Regions from separate parts of the Pseudomonas cichorii genome, predicted to be linked through region 3. Evidence: predicted binding sites of a transcription regulator. Region 3 holds the regulator's gene; each other region holds the start of a gene.

The links. The regulator FliA, encoded in region 3, starts transcription of late flagellar genes. The targets are predictions, from matches to a motif close to CTAAAGTTTNNNNNNNNNNNGCCGNTAA.
Region 1: a site for FliA is predicted at 1,400-1,427, ahead of KGD89_RS00590 (methyl-accepting chemotaxis protein). Genes of this name have one in related genera too.
Region 2: a site for FliA is predicted at 1,282-1,309, ahead of KGD89_RS15035 (methyl-accepting chemotaxis protein). Genes of this name have one in related genera too.

The regions. Positions count from the first base shown of each region.
Region 1 is NZ_CP074349.1:123,995-126,263, reverse strand. Features, by position in the region: gene KGD89_RS00590 (methyl-accepting chemotaxis protein) at 1-1,244, opposite strand, end outside; gene KGD89_RS26260 (methyl-accepting chemotaxis protein) at 1,496-2,200, opposite strand.
Region 2 is NZ_CP074349.1:3,602,728-3,604,996, forward strand. Features, by position in the region: gene KGD89_RS15035 (methyl-accepting chemotaxis protein) at 1-1,052, opposite strand, end outside; gene KGD89_RS15040 (hypothetical protein) at 1,422-1,730, opposite strand; gene KGD89_RS15045 (DoxX family protein) at 1,965-2,269, opposite strand, start outside.
Region 3 is NZ_CP074349.1:3,966,794-3,969,062, reverse strand. Features, by position in the region: gene fleN (flagellar synthesis regulator FleN) at 1-609, shown strand, start outside; gene fliA (RNA polymerase sigma factor FliA) at 606-1,346, shown strand; gene KGD89_RS16505 (chemotaxis response regulator CheY) at 1,604-1,978, shown strand; gene KGD89_RS16500 (protein phosphatase CheZ) at 1,998-2,269, shown strand, end outside.

The sequences.
Region 1 (2,269 bases), 2.1 Mb from region 3:
GCCACTTCCTGGACGGTGGCCGACATTTCATTCATGGCCGTGGCCACCTGATCGGTTTCGACCTTCTGATTGTTGACCCCGGCACTGGTCTGCTCGGTCACTGCCGACAACTGCTCGGCAGCACTGGCAATCTGAGTCACGCCATCACGGATCCCGACAATCAGGTCGCGCAGGGTTGCGCTCATGCGTTGTACGCCCTGTTGCAGAACACCCAGCTCATCGCGGCGCGTCACAGCAATGTTGCGTGACAGATCGCCCGACGCGATACGCTCCACTTCAACCAGCGTGTCCTGCAAGGGACTGGTGATCTGGCGGGTGATAATCAGCGCCGCCAGAATGCCCAGAACCAGAGCCAGCACGGTGCCGCCGATCTGCATGTTGCGGGCATGGGCGCTGTCTTCAGCACCACGAACAGCCTGGAGTTGATACAGCGCTTCGCTGACCTTGGCCATCTCCACACCTTGTGCGGTGTTTTCCTTGCGAGCCGTTCCGATCGCCGTATTCGCCGCCTTGAAGTTATCCACAGCCTGGCGATAGCTGACAATTGAGCTTTCCAGTTGCTTGAATTCGTCACCATAGCTGCCATTGAAAGCAGCCCTGAGAGGCTCCATGCCTTGCAGGGCCGTCTCGAGCTGGCGGTAGGCGTTCTTTTCCGTGGTTTCGTTGGGGTTGCCGGTGTAGCCACGCACTTCATAGCGAATCAGGGCCAGGTTTTCCTTGGCTTTCATAATCGCTTGATAGCGCCCGAAACGTCGCTCGTCATCCGGCGACATGGCGAGCACGTCGTCGATGATCCTGCCGATGATTTCTGCACCTTTGACGGCGTGGACACCCATGGTTTTACGTAACGCAGCATCGGAGCGGTAAGCCTCACGCATCCGGTCATACGACTGCTGGTAGTCGGCGGTAAGTTTGCCCATCTCCTGGAGCTTTTCCTGATTACCCGGATAGGTAAAAAGCCCCAGCAGTGTGTTGTGCTTTTCCTTGAGATGGTTGAGAAGGCCCTGAGCGACATCACCCATCTTTTCATCGCCGTTCTCGGTCACGTATTGCAAACGCCTCAGGCGTAGCTCACTCATGTCGGCGTTGAGGCCCATGATGTCGGCAACACGATCGCTACGCTCGATCAGGCTACCCAGGCCACTCCAGCCCGTCAGAGCCATGAGGCACGTCAAGACGAGCACCGCACCAAAGCCCAATGCCAGTTTCAATTTCACACTGATATTCGCAAACCATGTATTCATGACATTCCTTCGATTTCCTGAACGCTCGCACGGGCGCTTTGAACCGCGACCTGTTGTCCAGTGAGTGGGCGGATCGAACCAGCAAATTGATACAGATGATTACATGAATAACAGAAAGGATGGCTACAGGCCATTTATAAGTGCGCAAATTTTCATTCACACAGGCGGGCGCAAAAGCTTGAGATAGAGAGGCTGGCGCCAGAAAGAACTGAGCCCGGCAAAGGCCGGGCTCAAGAGTGAGGCGGGATGTATCAGACGCGGAAGTGGCTGACCATCATCTGCAACTGGCCACCCAGACGGGCCAGCTCGACGCTGGAAGCAGCGGTTTCTTCACTGGCCGAAGCGGTCTGCTCGGAAACGTCACGCACGTTGATGATGCTGCGGCTGATTTCCTCGGCCACAGCGCTTTGCTCTTCGGCAGCAGCGGCGATCTGCTGGTTCATGGCCTGAATGTTGGAGACAGTCTGGGTGATATTGCCCAGCGATGCGCCCGCCTTGCGGCTGAGGGTAACGCTGTTGGCTGTCAGCTCGCGGCTGCTGAGCATGATGTTCGACACCTGACGGGTGCCGTTCTGCAGACCGGCCACCAGCGTCTCGATTTCCTCGGTGGATTGCTGGGTACGTTGCGCCAGGCCACGCACCTCGTCGGCCACCACCGCAAAACCACGACCGGCTTCACCCGCACGTGCCGCCTCAATGGCCGCGTTGAGGGCCAGCAGGTTAGTCTGCTCGGCCACGGCCTTGATCACGTCCATGACCTTGCCGATCTTGTCGCTTTCCTGCTCCAGCTCGCTCATGGCATCAGCCGAACGACCCACTTCAGTGGCCAGACGCTCGATCTGCGCAATGGCCTCGCCTACCACCTTGTCGCCGTCGCGAGCTTCGCGGTCGGCATTGGAAGCCGCTTGCGAAGCCTGTTCGGCGTTGCGGGCAACTTCCTGAACAGTGGCCGACATTTCATGCATGGCAGTAGCCACCTGATCGGTCTCCACTTTCTGGCTGTTGACCCCGGCGCTGGTCTGTTC
Region 2 (2,269 bases), 360 kb from region 3:
ACTGCGCTTCGCAGAGCACTATAAATGCCTGCAAAGGCGTACAGCAGCAAGACGCCGAGAACGACAAACAGGCCGATAAAGAACATGCGTTCATTGTTACGATCCTGCAGGCGTGTAGCGAGCTGGTTCTGCAGCGAAGCCTGCATCTGCTCCTGAGCCTTGTAGAACTGCGCGACCACGGCATTGCCGCGCTCGCCCAGGGTGTTGGCGTTTACGTTCGAGCGCTTGCCCGGGTCCAGATAGTCCATCAGGTCACGACTCAGGTTTTCAAGGTCGTTGATGGCCACGATAACGGGTTGCTCAACCACATCCGTAAGCTCCGGCTCTTCGCGACGCAGCAGGCGCAGACTCTGCTGCAATTCCTGGCGAACCTGGGCTTCCTGCTTCATCAGGTTCAAGGCAAAGGCGCGGGTGGTCTCGTCAATCTGGCGATCCGCACTGAAACCGTTGGCCAGGCCGCGGACTTGTCCGATCACGTTGATCTGTCTGGGCAACCGCAGGGTACTCAGGTCGATCAGAAACAATGAGCCATAGTCTTCGTCCAGAATCATTCCGGAAGTGGCAGAAATGTAATAGATAAAGCCCAGCACCCTGGTCAACTGATCGTTCCAGGCGCTGAAAATGGTCAATGGATCCCCACCGTTCTTGGCTCGTTCGATCAGTTCGCGGGTATCGGCACGCAGTCTCTGCACACGGTCTGCGGTTTCCAGGTATTGACCGACCTTGCCATCCAGAACCGCCAGTTCATTGAAAGCCTGCTCAAGCTTCTCGGCATTGCGAGCAACATCAGCCCTGGCACCTTCATTGCCGCTGAGCATGCTGTGGGTCAAGGCCCGTTGCATCATGGACAGGCGCAGTACAGGAGTAACGTCCACCAGGTATTTCTGGCCTACCTGCTCATGACTCAGCGTATCGATGCTGGCGTTGAGCGTCTGCATGACCCGGATACCGAGAAACAGCAGAGGGATGAGGACAATCACGCCAAGAATAAAAAACTTTATGGGGAAGCGGACACGGTTTGTAACGTAAACGGCAGGGCTCAATATGTTCATCAGATTCTCATTCACTAATTTTTTAGCGACAGCCGTTCAGGGCCTTTTTTGAGACGATCCCTTTCTCGTTTGTGTTGGTGTATTTATTCGAAAAATCGGTGCGTCAGGCTTTGTACGAAAAGTCGGTGAGATACGATCAGACATGGCAAGGACAGGCGATGAGTGGTCGAAGTCACGCACCGGTTCCAGCGTTGTAAAACGCTGTCGGGGATTTGCACTACACGACAGGCTATCGACTCAAACCCGGAATTTTTTAGGTCAACCGAGTATCCAGGGTACGAAAGGTCACGGATTGCACAATCGCAACCCGTTCCAGGAAGGCTTGAAGCGCTTGATAAAACGAGGAATAACGCGAGTTTCCGGTGCCTGTCAGCCGAGGGTTATCAGCCCCTGACGGGCAATGCGCGTCAGGTCGCGGATGACCTGCTCGACGTTATCGGCATCCGGTGTCTGGATCACCGCCAGGTCGAACTGGTCATTGGCGTAATGAGCCAGCGATTGAGTCGTATCGGCAAACTGAATGAGAAAGGCGCAGGAGCCGCCGCGACGTCGAGGCCAGCCATCCAGATAACGCAACAGCGTCGGCTGATGGGAACCGCCCAACAGGATTTTCGGATTCTTGCGCGACAGCACAGTGGTGATCGGGGACAGGCGAGCGAGGGGGCGCAGGTTGTTCATGGTGTCTTTTCTCAGCCTCGGATGGTCCGCTGGGCAGCGGTGGGAGGCAACACCGAACCAACGTTTTAGCGGTATTTCGACAAGGTCCGAGCCTTGCCTGGCGCCCCGCAAGTAGTTGTTAAATCGGCGCCTGATCAGCATCCTAGAGAAGCCGCTGGTTAATTGTCAAATGCCATCAACCAGAAAGGCCCGCCTTTCACAAGACGAGCCTTTCCTGATGCCCATGCCGCTTTATTAGTTGGCGATGGCGCGGTCCACCGAGAGTTTGCCTGCACCTTCGATCAGAATCGCGATGGCGCCACCCAGCAAGGCCAGGGCGAACTCATAGCCGTTGTTGGCCATGAACAGCCCGTTGCCGATGTGCACCGAGAAAATCGCCACCAGCAACAATACCGCCAGGCCCAAGGCAGCCGGGCGAGCCAGCAGGCCGATCAGCACGGCCAGACCACCAAAGAACTCGACACTGCCCGACAGCAGCGCCATCAGGTAACCCGGATTCAGGCCCTGACTGGCCATGAACTGCGCCGTACCTTCCAGGC
Region 3 (2,269 bases):
GTCCTGTTGCAGGGCCCGGGCGGTGTTCGCATCGTGCCTGCGGCTTCCGGCACCCAGAGCATGGTTCACCTGTCGCCAGCCCAGCATGCCGGTCTGATCCAGGCCTTCAGCGAGATTGGCGACAACCTCGACGTGCTGGTGATCGACACGGCTGCCGGTATCGGCGAATCGGTAGTCAGCTTCGTGCGCGCTGCGCAGGAAGTGCTGCTGGTGGTCTGCGACGAACCCACCTCGATCACTGACGCCTACGCACTTATCAAATTGCTCAACCGCGACTACGGCATGAACCGTTTTCGCGTTCTGGCCAACATGGCCCAGAGCCCTCAGGAAGGGCGCAACCTGTTCGCCAAACTGACGAAAGTGACTGACCGTTTCCTGGATGTGGCCCTGCAGTACGTCGGTGCCGTGCCTTACGACGAATGTGTTCGCAAGGCGGTGCAGAAGCAGCGCGCTGTCTACGAGGCGTTTCCACGCTCCAAATGTGCGCTGGCTTTCAAGGCCATTGCCCAGAAGGTTGACACCTGGCCGTTGCCGGCCAACCCGCGTGGTCATCTGGAGTTCTTCGTCGAACGACTTGTCCACCAGACCAGTGCGGGGCCTGTTCAATGACAGCGAGCGGCTTTCAAATGTACAGCAAGGCTTCCAGAAATTCGCAATACGAACTCATCGAGCGTTACGCGCCGCTGGTCAAGCGTATTGCCTACCACTTGCTGGCGCGTCTGCCTGCCAGTGTTCAGGTGGAAGACCTGATCCAGGCCGGCATGATCGGTCTGCTGGAAGTGTCTACCAAATATGACTCCACCAAGGGTGCGAGTTTTGAAACCTATGCCGGTATCCGTATTCGTGGCGCCATGCTCGATGAAGTGCGCAAGGGTGACTGGGCTCCACGCTCGGTACACCGTAATACGCGCATGGTCAGTGACGCAATTCGCGCAATTGAAGCAAAAACCGGTCGTGACGCTAAAGATCACGAGGTTGCTGCCGAACTCCAGTTAAGTCTCGATGATTATTATGGGATTTTGAATGATACCTTAGGCAGCCGCCTCTTCAGCTTCGACGACCTCTTGCAGGACGGCGATCATGAAGGGCTGCATGAGGATGGTGCAAGCGGCTCGCTCGAACCGTCGCGAGACCTGGAAGATGAGCGTTTCCAGGCAGCGCTGGCAGATGCAATTGCCAATTTGCCGGAGCGTGAGCGGCTGGTATTGGCGCTGTACTACGACGAAGAACTGAACCTCAAGGAAATCGGTGAAGTGCTTGGGGTCAGCGAGTCGCGGGTCAGTCAGTTACACAGCCAGTGCGCAGCTCGTTTGCGGGGGCGTTTGGGGGAGTGGCGAGCGCGTTGATGGCAATTTGTGACTTATCCAGGTCACAGGTTGTCGCAAGCCGGCTGTGCAGAGCGTTACGTGGTATCAGGATAGACAGGGCAGGAGCCTGTTCAGACAGAGCCTATGGCCTGCAGGTTCAGGTTGGTGCTCTGTTGTTTTGCCAAGCCCGTCGTCGTTTCGTACAGCCGGGGGTGTGCTGTGCCAGTATTGAGTGAACAGCGTGTTCAGGTGCTGAATGCGTTAAAGACTGCTTGGAGGTCGAATTGGACAAGAACATGAAAATCCTCATCGTTGATGACTTTTCAACGATGCGGCGGATCATAAAAAACCTGTTGCGTGACCTGGGGTTCACCAACACATCCGAAGCGGACGACGGCATCACTGCCTTGCCGATGCTTCAAAGTGGTTCCTTTGACTTTCTGGTGACTGACTGGAACATGCCTGGCATGACCGGTATCGATCTGTTGCGTCAGGTTCGCCTGGATGATCGTCTCAAAAGCCTGCCCGTGCTGATGGTGACTGCTGAAGCCAAGCGTGAGCAGATTATCGAAGCTGCCCAGGCCGGTGTGAACGGTTACGTCGTCAAGCCGTTCACAGCCCAAGTGCTGCAAGAGAAGATCGAAAAGATCTTTGAACGCGTCAACAGCTGATGCATGCCGCGAGGGCGCTATGGACAACAACGATTCACTGGGTGACTTCGAGTCAACCCTGAAGAAACACGCGCAGGAGCTGGTTGCCAGCCTTGAAAAAGGCCGCTTCGGTGATGCCGTGCAATTGATCCATGAGCTCAACCAGGCTCGTGACCGTGGCCTGTATCAGGAAGTCGGCAAGCTGACTCGCGAACTGCATAGTGCGATCGTCAATTTTCATATTGACCCGAACATGCCGCAAGCCGAAGAAGTGTCCCAGATCACTGATGCCGCCGATCGTCTGTCGTATGT